DNA from 2 places in the Rhizobium sp. BK529 genome. Region 1 is predicted to be linked to the other one. Evidence: riboswitches for the same ligand, from Rfam matches in the RefSeq annotation. Region 1 holds a riboswitch; the other holds the start of a gene.
The links. A riboswitch is a leader RNA that binds a small molecule or an ion and turns the genes downstream of it on or off. The one in region 1 is predicted to bind S-adenosylmethionine.
Positions count from the first base shown of each region.

Region 2: linked by a shared signal. The riboswitch ahead of FHX08_RS14675 (O-succinylhomoserine sulfhydrylase) and the one ahead of metA (homoserine O-succinyltransferase) in region 1 are both predicted to bind S-adenosylmethionine.

Region 1 is NZ_JACIAU010000004.1:310,064-317,997, reverse strand. It holds gene FHX08_RS24330 (thiamine diphosphokinase) at 1-532, shown strand, start outside; gene FHX08_RS24325 (ABC-F family ATP-binding cassette domain-containing protein) at 536-2,359, shown strand; gene FHX08_RS24320 (VOC family protein) at 2,465-2,863, shown strand; gene FHX08_RS24315 (hypothetical protein) at 3,018-3,647, shown strand; gene FHX08_RS24310 (ABC transporter ATP-binding protein/permease) at 3,713-5,551, opposite strand; SAM riboswitch at 5,700-5,777, shown strand; gene metA (homoserine O-succinyltransferase) at 5,825-6,748, shown strand; gene FHX08_RS24300 (aldose epimerase family protein) at 6,886-7,908, shown strand.
Region 2 is NZ_JACIAU010000001.1:2,912,884-2,920,817, reverse strand. It holds gene FHX08_RS14700 (GcrA family cell cycle regulator) at 160-690, opposite strand; gene FHX08_RS14695 (aspartate aminotransferase family protein) at 1,114-2,313, shown strand; gene argF (ornithine carbamoyltransferase) at 2,359-3,276, shown strand; gene FHX08_RS14685 (Hsp33 family molecular chaperone) at 3,368-4,360, shown strand; gene apaG (Co2+/Mg2+ efflux protein ApaG) at 4,371-4,763, opposite strand; gene FHX08_RS14675 (O-succinylhomoserine sulfhydrylase) at 4,954-6,138, opposite strand; SAM riboswitch at 6,185-6,263, opposite strand; gene FHX08_RS14670 (2'-deoxycytidine 5'-triphosphate deaminase) at 6,337-7,431, shown strand; tRNA gene FHX08_RS14665 (tRNA-Gly) at 7,491-7,564, shown strand; gene FHX08_RS14660 (hypothetical protein) at 7,575-7,856, opposite strand.

The sequences.
Region 1 (7,934 bases):
CGCGCTTGGTGTTGTGCCGGAATTGTGGGTCGGCGATTTCGATTCGACGCCGCCCGATCTTGATGGTGCTTTTCCCAATGTGCCACGCCAGCCTTATCCAGCCGCAAAGGCTGCAACGGATGGTGAAATCGCCGTTTCCGCAGCGATCGAGCGTGGCGCTAAACGCTTGATCCTTGCCGGTGCGCTGGGCGGCGAACGCTCCGACCATGCGCTTCAGCATCTGCTTTATGGTGTCGAACTGGCGCAAGAAGGCTTCGACGTTCTTCTAACCTCGGGCAGCGAGGAAGCCGTGCCTCTGCTTCCCGGTTCGCTGGAGATCGATCTTCCGCCGGGTAGCCTGTTTTCCGTGCCGGGGTTCAGCGAACTCACCGGGCTTTTCATCGAGAATGCTCGCTATCCGCTCGCCGACTTCCATTTGCCCTTCGGCTCGTCACGCACCATTTCCAATGTCGCGGAAGGCCTCGTGCGCTTCTCGCTTGCCAGCGGCAGAGCCATCGTGCTCGCGCGGCCCTATGATCTTTCCGGAGTCTGATACTTGGCGCCTCCTATCCTGAAACTCGACGATATTTTCCTGAGCTTCGGCGGCACGCCGCTTCTGGCAGGCGCCGCCCTGCAGGTGGGGCCCGGCGACAAGATCTGCCTTGTCGGCCGCAACGGCTCGGGCAAATCGACGCTTCTGAAGATTGCTGCCGGTATTGTCGACGCGCAGTCGGGCGAAGTGTTCCGTCATCCGGCGTCCACGGTGCGTTATCTGGAGCAGGCGCCGGATTTTGCCGGCTTCGAGACTGTGCAGGCCTATGCTGAAGCCGGGCTCGGGCCGGGCGACGATCCCTACCGCGTCACCTACCTGCTCTCGCATCTCGGATTGACCGGCGAAGAAGACCCGAAGACCCTTTCCGGCGGTGAGGCGCGCCGCGCCGCGCTTGCACGCGTAATGGCGCCGGAGCCCGATATTCTGCTGCTCGACGAGCCAACCAACCATCTCGACCTGCCGACCATCGAATGGCTGGAAGGCGAATTGCAGAAGACGCGCAGCGCGCTGGTGCTGATTTCGCACGACCGCCGCTTCCTCGAAAAGGTATCGACGGCGACCGTCTGGCTCGATCGCGGTACATCGCGGCGTCTCGACAGAGGCTTTGCGTTTTTCGAGGCCTGGCGCGACCAGGTGCTGGAGGCCGAGGAACTGGAGCAGCATAAGCTCGGCAAGGCGATCGAGCGCGAGGAACACTGGCTGCGCTACGGCGTGACGGCGCGGCGCAAGCGCAACATGCGTCGTCTCGGCGAGTTGCAGACCATGCGCGCGCAATATCGCGGCCATAAGGGGCCGCAGGGAACCGTGCAGGCGACGACCTCAGACGCGCAGGAATCCGGCAAGCTGGTGATCGAGGCCGACAAGATCACCAAGAGCTATGACGACAGGCCAATCGTCGCGCCGTTCTCGGTCCGCGTACATCGGGGCGATTGCATTGGTCTCGTCGGACCTAACGGCGCCGGCAAGACCACGCTTCTGAAGATGCTGACCGGCCAGCTTGCGTCCGATAGCGGCACCGTAAAGCTCGGCACCAATCTCGAGATTGCCACCCTCGACCAAAAGCGCGAGGACCTCAACCCGGAGGACACGCTTGCCAACTACCTGACGGATGGGCGCGGCGAGAACCTCCTGGTCAACGGCGAGCAGCGGCATGTGACCGGCTATATGAAGGAATTCCTGTTCCAGCCGGAGCAGGCGCGCACGCCGATCAAAAATCTCTCCGGCGGCGAGCGCGCACGGCTGATGCTGGCGCGCATCCTGTCGCGACCGGCAAACCTGCTCATCCTTGATGAACCGACCAACGATCTCGACATCGAGACATTGGACTTGCTGCAAGAGATCGTCACCGGCTTTGCCGGTACCGTCATCCTCGTCAGCCACGACCGCGATTTCCTCGACCGGACGGTGACCTCGACAATCGCGCCTGCAAATCCGGAGGCGCCGGACGGGCGCTGGATCGAATATGCCGGCGGCTACTCGGACATGTTGGCACAGCGCAAGGGTGCGGCAGAAGAACGCCGTAGGGCGGAGAAGGTGGCGGAAAAGCCGAAGGCGCAGGAGGCCGCTGCCGCTTCTCCTTCTGCTTCTAAGGGCAAGCTCTCCTACAAACAAAAATTCGCGCTTGAAAACCTGCCGAAGGAAATGGCGAAAGCTGCGGCCGAAATCGCTAAGCGCGAGGAGAAAATGGCCGATCCAAATCTTTTCACTAGGGATCCGGCAACGTTCAATCGGTTGGCCTCGGAGATGGAGAAGCTGCGGGAAAGCATGACCAAAATGGAAGAGGAATGGCTGGAGCTTGAAATGCTGCGCGAGGAGCTGGAGGGCTGATCCAATAAAAATCTCCTGAAATGTCGGATCCGGCGGTTTCCCTCCGTCTTTGAGCCGAACGTGATCAACGGCATGGTGCCATCACGTCATAACGGAGATTTTTTCATGCGCATGATTTTTGTGAATCTGCCGGTCAAGAACCTCGGCAAGTCGAAGGAATTCTTCTCGGCACTCGGCTTTTCTTATAATCCTGCCTTCACCAACGACGATGCCGCCTGCATGATCGTTGAGGAAAATATTTATGTGATGCTGCTGACCCATGGCCATTTCCAGCAGTTCATCGAAGGCGATATTGCCGATACGTCCAGGGGCAAGGAAGTGCTGACCTGCCTTTCGGCCGGCAGCCGCGCCGAAGTGGACGATTACCTCAAGAAGGCGCTGGCAGCTGGCGGCAAGCCCTGGAAGCCGATCCTTGATATGGGACCGATGTATGGCTGCAGCTTCCAGGATCTCGACGGCCACGTCTGGGAAATCATGTACATGGATATGTCCCCGGCCGGCTAAACCGGTATTTTCACAAGATATTTATCGGGCCTCCCGCGGTTGCCGGAAGCCCGCTTCCTCACTTTTCCTTGATTGGCCCATGCTGCGTCAAGCGGCTTAGAGTGCCACTCCGGCAATAGGGATCGCGCCGACCAGGGCAAGAAGGAAGAGTCACATGTCTCGCAAATCCTATACCGGAATATTCATGGCGCTTGCCGCCAGCAGCTTCATCATGATCGGCTTTTCGCAGGCGGCGAGCGCTCAGGAAAACCAGCGCGTGCGTGTGCGCGGCACCATCGAGAGCCTCAACGGCGACATGCTGATCGTCAAGACCCGCGAAGGCAGCGATGCGACAGTCGCACTAAAATCGGGGTGGAAGGTCGCCGGCATCAAGAAGGCCTCGGTCGACGACATCAAGGTCGGCGATTTTGTAGGCGTGGCCTCGCTGCCGAAAGGCACTGGGCCCGACGGCGCAATCGAAGTGCTGATCTTCCCGGCCGCGATGAAGGGCACCGGCGAAGGCAGCCGCCCGTGGGATGTTCAGCCGAACAGCTCGATGACGAATGCGACCGTCAGCAATGCGGTCAAGGCCGTCGACGGCCATACGATCACGCTCACCTATCAGGGCAAGGAAAAGATCATCTCGATTGCCGACGGTACACCGATTGTCACATTTGCGGCGGCAACCAAGGATGACCTGAAGCCCGGCGCCGGCGTGATCGTCATGGCGGAGAAGGCGGCCGACGGCAACATCTCGGCCGCGCAAGTCACCATCGGCGTCAATGGCGTGATGCCGCCGATGTAGGATTTCCGGACTTTGTTTTCACGCAATTCCGGACACAGAACTGCAAAGACTATGCTGGAACTACTTTAGAGCGCCGGGGCGGCGGCCACGGCGCTCGATCCCGCTGACGCTGCAGGTGGTTCCTCGCTCGGCTTTGAAGGCAGAGCCAGCAAGTGCAGCGTGCGCGGATGCAGTGCTTCCATATAGGCTTCCGAACGTCCGATATAGATCATGCCGGTATCCGGCATCGTTGCGAGCAGCTTGGTCATCGTATGCTGCCACTCGGGTTCCATGCCTTCGAGCACTTCGTCGAAAACGGCCCAGCGCGGCTTGACGAGAAGCAGGCGGGCAAAACCGATGGCTTTCTGCTCGTCGCTATCAAGGATCTTGTCCCAGCGCGCCTTCGTATCGAGGCGTGCGATCAGTGAATGCAGGCCAGCGGCTTCAAGCGCGGCTTCGACCGCCGCATTATCATAGGTCTCAGGTTTTTCGGGGAAGGCGATCGCCTCGCGTAGCGAGCCGCCAGGAATATAGGCGACCTGCGGGATGAACAGCATGTCGGCGGCAGGCGGCAGCCCCATAGTGCCTTTGCCAGAGGGCCAGAGACCGGCCATCGCCTGGAAGAGCAGGCGGCGGTTCACGCTGTGATCACCGTTGATCATGACCTTTTCACCAGCCTTGATCGTCACGTCCGTCTCGCGCATCCGAAAGCCGCCACAGTCATCGATATCCTCGCCGAGCTTCGCGATAATGACGATATCCTTCAGTGTGAGGGTGTCGGGCGCGGTTTCCTCGTAGATGATGGCGTCCTTTACATCGAACCCGTCATCCATCTCCTGAAGCGCCTGGCGGAAATCGGTGACGCGCATCAGCGTGGCACGCCATTCGGCAATCGGGCCGAAGTTGGCGACATACCAGCGTAGCGCCGTATTGACCTGATTGAAGGCCCCGACCGATACCATCAATTGGCCGAAGGTGAGGCCGCCGGAGAAATAGGCGGGTGCCGCAACGATGATCGGAATAACGATAACCAGCCAGCCGTAACCTGCCGAGACCCATGTCAGGTTTGTGTTGGCCATGGCGAGACGCTTGATGACCGAGAGAACGTTGCTGATGTCGGCGTTGATGCGCTTGCGCTCGTTCTCCTCGCCGTGCGCCACCGTAATCGCCGGCATATTCTCATTGGCATGCATCAAAGCGAAGCGCAGTTCGGCTTCCTTGGAAAACCGGTCGGCGTTCAGCTTGACGAGCTTGCTGCCGACGACCTGGCTCAATACCGAGGCCGATGCGGCATAGAAGATCGCCGCCCAGACCATATAGCCGGGAATGGAGAAGCTATGGCCGCCCATACGGAAGATGAAGCCGCTTGAAAGCTCCCAAAGCACGCCGATGAAGCTTACAAGCAGGATGGTCGATTGCAGGAGACCAAGCGCAAGACCCGTGGTGCTTTCGGCGAGGTTGCGCGAGTCCTCGTGGAGGCGCTGGTCCGGATTGACGCCGATAATGCCGATGGCGGAGAGCTTCAGCGCACGCTTGCGCTTCAGCCACTGATCGACGAGATCGCGTGAGAGACCCTCACGCATGTAGAGCGCGGTCATCTGATTCAGCCAGGCCTGCAGCACGTTGAGCAGCAGCAATGCGCCGGCGATCATCACGAAGACTTCGAGCTGGCGGAAAAACTCGCCAAGATCACGGCGTTCGAGGGAATCGTAAAAGGGAGCGTTCCATTCGTTGAGAATCACCTGTCCATAGGCAGTCGCCAGGATGATGATGACAAGCGATGTCGCAAGCAGCAGCACCTTGCCGCGGACCTGCGAATTCCAGAATGCGGAGAACATCACTCCAAGCCGATATGTCAGGCTGAGATCATATCCTACGCGGTCCTGACTCTGGATGCCCCTCCCCCTTTTTACGTCGTTTGCCATTTCAAATTTCCAAATCCGCCCATCCTGACATTAATAACATGGGGGCGTTACTGGTCCATCAACAGATTCCACCATCTATAAAGAAAGCGTGATGGCTTTTGTAGCTATCTGCATTGACAGTTGATTCGCAGCCGGACTGGCGCTATCTAGGATACCTCGTGGTGATTTGGCCGGCCGGCTTGCAGCCACGTTAAATAAGTCGCTAAAGGGCCGCGTGCGGACCGGTAGCGATTCTTTCGCCGCCGGTTTTTTATTTTGATCGAGTTGACCGCAATGCCCATCAAAATCCCCGATACGCTGCCTGCCTTCGAAACGCTTGTGAACGAGGGCGTGCGGGTGATGACCGAAACCGTGGCGATCCGTCAGGATATCCGCCCGCTGCAGATCGGGCTGCTCAACCTCATGCCGAACAAGATCAAGACCGAGGTTCAGATGGCGCGCCTGGTGGGTGCTTCGCCGCTTCAGGTGGAATTCTCGCTGATCCGCGTCGGAAACCACAAGGCCAAGAATACGCCTGAAGAACATCTGCTCGCCTTCTACCAGACCTGGGAGGAAGTGAAGCATCGCAAGTTCGACGGCTTCATCATCACGGGTGCGCCGATCGAGACGCTTCCCTACGAGGATGTTACCTATTGGAAGGAAATGCAGCAGATTTTCGACTGGACGCAGACAAACGTCCACTCGACCATGAATGTCTGCTGGGGCGCGATGGCGGGCATCTATCATTTCCACGGCGTGCCCAAGTATGAACTGAAGGAAAAGGCTTTCGGCGTTTACCGCCACAACAACCTCAAGCCCTCCTCCGTCTATCTCAACGGTTTCTCTGATAATTTCGAGGTCCCGGTGTCGCGCTGGACCGAGGTGCGCCGCGCGGATATCGAGAAGGTCGACGGGCTTGAGATCCTGATGGAATCGAACGAGATGGGCGTCTGTCTCGTCCACGAGCCGAAGGGGCGGCGGCTCTATATCTTCAACCATGTCGAATATGATTCTACATCGCTTTCGGAGGAATATTTCCGCGATGTGAATGCCGGCGTGCCGATCAAGATGCCGCACAACTACTTCCCGCATAATGATCCGGCGCTTGCGCCGCAGAACCGCTGGCGCAGCCACGCGCATCTGCTTTTCGGCAACTGGATCAATGAGATCTACCAGACGACGCCCTACGATATCGAGGAGATCGGCTCGGACATCTGAGGGTCACCGGTTGGGTTTAGAAATGCGCCGCCGCATTTTTGCGGCGGCGTTTTGTTTTCCAGCCCCGCCCGGTTGCGGTTTGCGGGAAATGGGGGCAGTTTCCGGTTCCTGAACCTTGGGATGGAGTAGCGGCGATCATGGTGGACAAGTTGGAACGAGAAGTTTTCGGGCAGACGAGGGACGGGGAGACTGTTCATCGCGTCATCATCCGCGGCGGCGGATTGACGGTCAAGGTATTGAGCTGGGGTGCGGTCATCCAGGATGCAAGGCTCGAAGGGCATGATGCGCCGCTGGTGCTCGGCTTCGAGAATTTTGACGACTACCTCGACCATTCGCCTTTCTTCGGCGCGACGCCGGGACGCTGCGCTAACCGCATCGGCGACGGCAAGTTCACGCTCGATGGCAAGGACTACCAACTCGAGCTTAATGAGAACGGTGTCACCCATCTCCATGGCGGCAGCGATAATATCGGCAGGCTCGTCTGGACGATCGTCGAGTACGAGGCCGACCGTGTGGTGCTGAAGATTGTCGATCCCGATGGCCGCGCCGGCTATCCCGGTAACTGCACCATCCAGGCGACCTATCGTGTGCATGGGAACGGCGAGCTTTCCGTCAATTACGAAACGACGACGGACGCACCGACACTCGCCAATGTCTGCCAGCATTCGTATTTCAATCTCGACGGCCGCGAAGATGCGCTCGCACATGACATCATGATTGCCGCTGACCACTATCTGCCGACGAACGAGAAGCAGATCCCGACCGGTGAGATCCGTTCGGTCGCGGGGAATGAATTCGATTTCCGCGAGATGGCGCCGATGAAGCGTTTCGCCGGGCACGAGCAGGCGCTCTACGACCATAATTTCTGCTTTTCGAACGAGCGTACGGCCAAGCGATCCGTGGTACTTGCCCGAAGCCTGCATTCCGGTGTTTCACTGGAAGTGCGTACGACCGAGCCGGGCGTGCAGTTTTATGCCGGTTTCAAGCTCAGCGTACCGGTGCCTGGCCTCGACGGCCGCAGATACGGTCCGTTTGCCGGTTTTTGCCTGGAAACGCAGATCTGGCCGGACGCAATCAATCATCAGGGCTTCCCGAATGCCGTGCTGCGCCCCGGCGAAGTGCTGCGTCAGGAAACGGATTATATCTTCACGAAGAACTGAACTCGCTCGTCCAATCAGGATCAATG
Region 2 (7,934 bases), on a different contig from region 1:
TCGCATTGTCAGGCATGGTGGAAGGCCGGCAGAGCTCGGCCTTCGAACGACCGTGGCCGGGAGCCGTTTTCCCGCGCTCCTGTGCCGGCTAAAAAAATCACCCCTCCGCGCATCGGCGAGGAGGGGTGACGGTACGTTTGGTCTGTTGGAGGTCGCCGATCAGGCGACCCGGACAGCCTTGCGGCGTTCGCTGACCGGCTGATAGGCGAGGCGCGCATGATAGTTGCAGTAGGGCGATGAATCCGGGGAGTCGCAGCCGCAGAAGTAGAAGTCGTCCTTCAGCGGGTCGCCGACCGGCCACTTGCAGGTGCGCTCTGTCAGCTCCGTCAGTCCGAGGCGACGGGAGATCGGCACGACCACGTTTGCGGCCGGCACGTAGTCCATCTCCTCGACGGTTTCGATCTCGATCTCTTCCTTCAGCATCGTTGCGCCCTGCTGGCGCGTCACGGTGCGGGTGGCGATGCGAGATGTATAGTTCGGAGCGCGCGGTGCCGAGGTATTGCGCTTCGGCGCACGCGCCGTGGTTGCCGTACCGCCGGCCTTGGCGCGGCCGGGAAGACTGAGCCGGTGAACCTTGCCGATAACAGCGTTTCTACTCACCCCGCCAAGCTGCGCAGCGATCTGGCTGGCGCTCAACCCCTCCGACCAAAGCTTCTTGAGCTTCTCGACACGCTCGTCTGTCCAGTTCATGCCCTGTCTCCGCCTTTGCGTTGGTGATGGCAGAATCCCTCACCGTTGCCTCGGAAGCTTCCGAAGCAAGAAACGCCTGATAAATTTAGGTGACTAGTTCCGCCGCATGCAGTCTAGTAATTGAACTTTAACCTAGTGTGAGCCTGACTCTGTGACAAGAGTCGCAGGAATCGGATGAATCCGAATTCGTAGTTTTCCCCAACTTGCTTCCCGAGCGAGTCATTTCTGCAACATTAGCTGTTGATAGACCTGTAAAGCCGATTGCCTGCTTGACGCATGCGCTAAATCCTCAGTTTTGTTGACATTGCAGTGCGAAAAGTAAATAGTGCTCTCGGCCGCCGAAAGGCGGCATTTTTGATTTTTCGGGCCTGGTTTTGTTAGCCGGAGTCCGTTGTCTCATAACCTGTTGCAGGAGTTCGCGCCATGGCTGAAGCCTCGCCGCTTTATGATACCTATTCTCGTGCCCCGTTGCGGTTCGAGCGAGGTGAGGGCGTCTGGCTGATCACCGAAACCGGCGAACGATATCTCGATTTTGGCGCAGGCGTCGCTGTCACGTCAGTCGGTCACGGCAACCCGCATGTCGTGGCTGCTCTCAAGGATCAGGCCGACAAGGTCTGGCACCTGTCGAATGTCTATGAAGTGCCTGGTCAGGAGAAGCTTGCCAAGCGGCTGACGGATGCCACTTTCGCCGACAAGGTGTTCTTCACCAATTCCGGTGCCGAGGCTCTGGAATGCGCCATCAAGACGGCGCGCCGCTACCAGTTCTCCAAGGGACATCCCGAACGTTTCCACATTATCACCTTCGAAGGCGCCTTCCACGGCCGCACGCTGGCGACCATCGCCGCCGGCGGCCAGGAGAAATATCTCGAAGGTTTCGGCCCGAAGACCCCCGGCTTCGATCGGGTTCCCTTCGGCGATATCGAGGCCGTGCGCGCCGCGATTTCCGACAAGACGGCCGGCATCCTTATAGAGCCCGTACAGGGCGAGGGCGGTGTCCGCCCGGTGACGCCTGAATTCATGAGGGCGCTCCGCCAGATCTGCGATGAACACGGCCTGCTCCTCATTCTCGACGAGGTTCAGACCGGCGTCGGCCGTACCGGCAAGCTCTTCGCGTATGAGTGGTCTGGCATCACGCCCGATATCATGGCGGTTGCCAAGGGCATCGGCGGCGGTTTCCCGCTCGGTGCGTGCCTGGCGACGGCAGAGGCCGCCTCTGGCATGAAGGCCGGCACGCATGGTTCCACCTATGGCGGCAACCCGCTGGCCATGGCTGTCGGCAACGCGGTTCTGGATGTCATCCTGGCCGATGGTTTCCTGCAGCATGTCCGCGATGTCACCCTCGTCTTCCGTCAGGGCCTCGCCTCGCTCAAGGATCGTTATCCCGATGTGATCGAGGATATCAGGGGCGAAGGCCTGCTGCTCGGCGTCAAGGCTGCCATTCCCTCGGCTGAGCTCCTGAAGGAGATCCGCGCAGCCCATCTTCTGGCCATCCCCGCCGGCGACAATGTCATCCGTCTGCTGCCGCCGCTGGTCGTAACCGCCGAAGAGGCGCGCGAGGGCATTGCCCGTCTCGAGCGTGCCGCCGAAAGCATCCGTGCCGCCAAGGTCAAGAAGACCGCTTGAAAGGACAATGCCCCGCCCGCTGGCGGGCGTAGCAGGTAACGAACAATGGCTTCCCCCAAACACTTCCTCGATCTCTCCGCAGTCACCGCATCCGATCTCAGAACCATCATGGACGATGCGAAGGTGCGAAAGCAGGCGTTCAAGGCGGGTGCCGCCGACAAGCCGCTCGCCGGCAAGATGCTGGCCATGATCTTCGAGAAGCCGTCGACCCGAACCCGCGTGTCCTTCGATGTCGGCATGCGCCAGCTCGGCGGTGAGACGCTGTTCCTCTCGGGCACCGAAATGCAGCTCGGCCGCGCCGAGACGATCGGTGATACGGCCAAGGTGCTGTCGCGCTATGTCGATGCGATCATGATCCGCACGACCGAGCACAGCCGCATGCTGGAGCTCGCCGAACATGCGACCGTTCCCGTCATCAACGCGCTGACGGACGACACGCACCCTTGCCAGATCATGGCCGATATCATGACCTTCGAAGAGCATCGCGGCCCGATCAAGGGCAAGACGATCGCCTGGACCGGAGACGGCAACAACGTACTGCATTCCCTCGTCGAAGGGGCTGCTCGTTTCGGCTATCGCATGAACATGGCTGTACCCCTTGGTTCCGAGCCCAAGGATCACTATCTGAACTGGGCCCGCAATGAGGGCGCCGAAATCATGCTATGCCATGATGCCGACCGTGCGGTCGCCGGCGTCGATTGCGTGGTGACCGATACCTGGGTCTCCATGAATCAGGAACATCGGGCCCGCGGTCACAATGTCTTCCAGCCCTATCAGGTCAACGCGCATTTGATGGCGCAGGCCGGCAAAGACGCATTGTTCATGCATTGCCTTCCCGCTCATCGCGGTGAGGAAGTGACGGACGAGGTGATCGATGGCCCGCAATCCGTGGTCTTCGATGAGGCGGAAAACCGTCTTCATGCGCAGAAGTCGATTCTTGCTTGGTGCCTGGGCGCGATCTGAACCATAATCGGATGTCGCGAGTCCCAAACTCGCGGCTGCGCGAGCGGCCGGCGCGCTAGTCGGCTGCTCCTATAAAATAGGAGTGAAAGCCATGGCAGAAGCTGCAGCCGCTCTCGGCGAGTTCGATTTCGCCGGCGATGATCATGTCGTCCCTTTTCAGGTGGAAGGGCTTGATGTGCGCGGTCGCGCCGTCCAGCTCGGCCCGATGCTGGACGCGATTCTTGAGCGGCATCGTTATCCCGCCCCCGTCGCCCGCCTTCTGGCGGAAGTGGTGGTGCTCACGGTGCTGCTTGGCACCTCGCTGAAATTCGAAGGCAAGTTCACCGTCCAGACGAAAAGCGACGGCCCCGTCGATCTTCTGGTCTGCGATTTCTCGACGCCGGAAAATGTCCGCGCCTATGCCCGTTTCGACCAGGCCCTGCTCGACAAGGCAGTCGCTTCGGGCGAGACCGAGCCGGAACAACTTCTTGGCAAGGGCGTCCTCGCCTTCACCATCGACCAGGGTAAGTTCAGCCAGCCCTATCAGGGCATCGTAGCGCTGGATGGCGCCTCGCTGGAAGACATTGCCGGCGTCTACTTCCGCCAGTCGGAGCAGATCCCGACGCGGGTTCGCCTTGCCGCTGCCGAACTCTTCGACCGCGACGAGAACGGCAAGCCGCGTCACCGCTGGCGGGCCGGCGGTCTTGTTGCCCAGTTCCTGCCGGAAGCGCCGGAGCGCATGCGCCAGCCCGATCTCCATGGCGGCGACGGCGACACCGCAGCGCGCGCCCATGTCGAGGATGATGCCTGGATGGAAGCTCGCTCGCTCGTCGAGACCGTCGATGCCGATGAGCTTACCGATCCGCTCGTCGGTACCGAGCGCCTGCTCTTCCGCCTCTTCCACGAGCGCGGCGTGCGCGTCTACGAACCGCGCGCGGTCTTCGATCGTTGCAGTTGTTCGCGGGAAAAGATCGGCGGCGTGCTGAAGGGTTTTAGCGCCGAGGAAATCGAGGCGAGCCAGGAAAATGGCGAGATCTCGGTGACCTGCGAATTCTGCTCGACGACGTACCGCTTCCCGGTGCATGAACTGGCACCGGCGGAGTAGGTGGACAGGATTAGTTCAGCACTCTGAGCAGGCCGGGTGAATCCAAGGAGAAGGCGGGTATGTCGACATCGAACATCTCGCCTTCGTCCGTCTCCATCTGATAGTGGCCGAACATGAGGCCGGATGGCGTATCCAGCGGACAGCCCGATGAATATTCATAGGTATCGCCCGGCTGCAGCCGCGGCTGTTCGCCGACGACGCCGGGGCCGCTCACCTCGTCGATCTGCCCGTTCTGATCGGTGATATTCCAGTAGCGGTTGACGAGGCGCACGGCGATTTCGGAATTGTTGCTGATCACGACGCGGTAGCCCCAGACGTAACGATCGTCGTCCGGATCGGATTGCTCCTCCAGATAAAAGGGTTCGACAACGACTTCGATATCTCGTGTGAGAGCGCGATACATGCCTTACACCTTAGTCAGGATACATTACTCGTATCTTATAACGGGCCTCGTGCGTCAAGAAACGGTACAGTAATCTCGGCCTTGCCATCCCCGATTGGGCGGGCTTTCGTTCATTAAGCCTAACTCTCAGTGTTAATTTCAAGGCAAATGTCGCGGCTGCAGCGTTTGTTCTGCAGCCGTGCCTTGAGGATCAGGCCGAAACTTTGGCCAGAGCGCGGGCAAAATCTTCAATCAGATCATCCGTATCTTCGATGCCGGCCGAAAGGCGTACCGTGCCCGGCGAAATACCGAGTTCGGCGCGCGCCTCGTCCGTCAGGTTCTTGTGCGTGGTTGTGGCCGGATGCGTGATGAGGCTCTTGGAGTCGCCGAGATTGTTGGAGATCTTGACGATCTCGAGCGCGTTCTGCAGCGCAAACGCCGCGTCCTTGCCGCCCTTCAGTTCGAAGCAGACGAGCGTCGAGCCGCCCGACATCTGCTTGGCGATGATATCGGCCTGCGGATGGTCCTTGCGGCCGGGATAGATGACCTTGGCGACCTTGCCCTGATCGGCGAGGAAGTCGGCGATCTTTGCGGCATTCTGCGTCTGCTGCTTGACGCGCAGCGGCAGCGTTTCGATGCCCTTCAGCAGCGTCCAGGCGTTGAAGGGCGACATGGCCGGGCCGGTATGACGGAAATAGTCGTGCAGGTTCTCGTCGATCCATTCCTTGTCGGAGAGCACGACGCCGCCGAGGCAGCGGCCCTGGCCGTCGATATGCTTGGTGGCGGAATAGACGACAATATGGGCGCCGAGTTCCAGCGGCTTCTGGAAGAGCGGCGTTGCGAAGACGTTGTCGACGACCACCTTGGCGCCGATCTGGTTGGCGAGCTTGGCGACACCGGCAATATCGACCACTTCCAGCGTCGGGTTGGTCGGGCTTTCCAGGAAGAACACCTTGGTCTTCGGTGTAACAGCCTTTTCCCAGTTCTCGAGATAGCGCCCGTCGATCAGCGTGCAGTCGATACCATATTTCGGCGCCAGCGTCTCGACCACCCAGCGGCAGGAGCCGAAGAGGGCGCGCGCGGCAACGATATGATCGCCGGCCTTCAGCTGGCAGAGGATGGCGGCGGTAACGGCGGCCATGCCGGAGGCCGTGGCGCGGGCGTCTTCCGCACCTTCCAGCATGCACATGCGCTTTTCGAACATATCATTGGTGGGGCTGCCGTAGCGCGCGTAGATGAAGCCATCCGTCTCGCCTTTGAAGCGCGCTTCTGCCGCTTCGGACGTATCGTAGACGAAACCCTGCGTGAGATAGATTGCCTCCGAAGTCTCGCCATATTGCGAGCGCAGCGTACCGCCGTGGACGAGTTGGGTTGCAGGGCGCCAGGTCTTGCTCATGCCATCACCACTTTCAAACAACAAAAAAACCGGCCGCAAAAGCAGACCGGTTTCATACCCGGTCCTTTTAGCCACTTGTTTAACGTGGCTGCAAGCCGACCGGCCAAATCACCACGGGATAAATTTGCAATACTGCCGTTCTGTGCTTGCGTCAATTCCCCGACTTTGGTTTTGTCGGCGGCAGATTATGGATGGGGCATGATGGCTCGCGAAACTGGAATTCTGGCCGACCGCGCAATTGCCGCGCTGTTTGAAACGGGGCGTCTCAAAAGCGAGCGCGAGCTTGATCGTGATCAGATTCAGCCCGCAAGTCTGGATCTGCGGTTGGGTGCCAAGGCTTTTCGTGTGCGCGCCAGCTTCATGCCCGGCCCATCCCATCTTGTCTCCGACAAGTTGGATCGGCTGAGCCTGCACGTCATCGACCTCTCCGAAGGCGCAGTACTGGAAACCGGCTGCGTCTATATCGTGCCGCTGATCGAGCACCTCGATCTGCCGGCCGACATGTCGGCCTCGGCCAATCCGAAGAGCTCGACCGGCCGTCTCGATATCTTCACCCGCGTCATCACCGACTATGCGCAGGAATTCGACAAGATTCCGTCAGGCTATTCCGGCCCGCTCTACCTCGAAATCAGCCCGCGGACCTTCCCCATCGTCGTGCGTCGCGGCTCGCGCCTGTCGCAGATCCGTTTCCGTGTCGGCCATCCGGTGCTGAGCGAGCCTGATCTTCTGAAGCTGCATGAGACGGAAACACTGGTCGCCGCCAAGCAGCCGAACATCTCCGGCGGCGGCATCGCGCTGTCGATCGACCTGACGGGCGACAAGGACGGCCTGATCGGCTATCGCGGCAAGCACCACACGGCTGTCGTCGATGTCGACAAGAAGGCGCAGCACGATATTTTCGATTTCTGGGAGCCGCTCTATAGCCGTGGCCGCAACGAGCTGATCCTCGATCCGGATGAGTTCTATATCCTTGTCTCGCGCGAGGCCGTGCACGTTCCCCCTGACTACGCGGCAGAAATGACACCCTTCGATCCGCTCGTCGGCGAATTCCGCGTCCATTATGCCGGCTTCTTCGATCCGGGCTTCGGCCATGCGCCGGCCGGCGGGCGCGGCAGCCGCGCGGTGCTGGAAGTGCGCAGCCACGAAGTGCCGTTTATCCTGGAAGATGGCCAGATCGTCGGCCGCCTGATCTACGAACACATGCAGGAGCAGCCCTCGAGCCTCTATGGCTCAGGCCTCGGCTCCAACTATCAGGCCCAGGGCCTCAAGCTCTCGAAGCATTTCCGCATCTGATCTGCGGTGATGCTGCGACTTGACAGCGGCGGCCATCTGTTGGAAGTCTCAATCGGTCGGCGGGTGTAGCTCAATGGTAGAGCAGCAGCTTCCCAAGCTGAATACGAGGGTTCGATTCCCTTCACCCGCTCCAGCTGCCCTCGTCAATCTCTTCCGAAAATATTGATCGGCCGATACCGGCGGTGAGCGATCGCCAGGGTGCGATCCGGGCGGATGATGTAGGTCTCCTCGACCTGGCGGCCGTACTGATCGATGAAATTGTGCGGGAAAGTCGATCCAACAGGCGATTTCGTGAGTTTTGTGCGCGGCTGGCCATTATAGGTGATGCTGCCGGGGATGGGCTCGATGCCCGGGCCGGTATATTCGACAGCCGTGCAGCCGGCGAGCCCAAGCGCACCGATGAGGCCAAGTGCAATAAGTTTCATGTCCGGAGCCTTTCCTTCCGCTGCAGGTGTCATTGTACCCCAAATCGCGGAAAGCTCACGATGGAAACGGAGGCGATC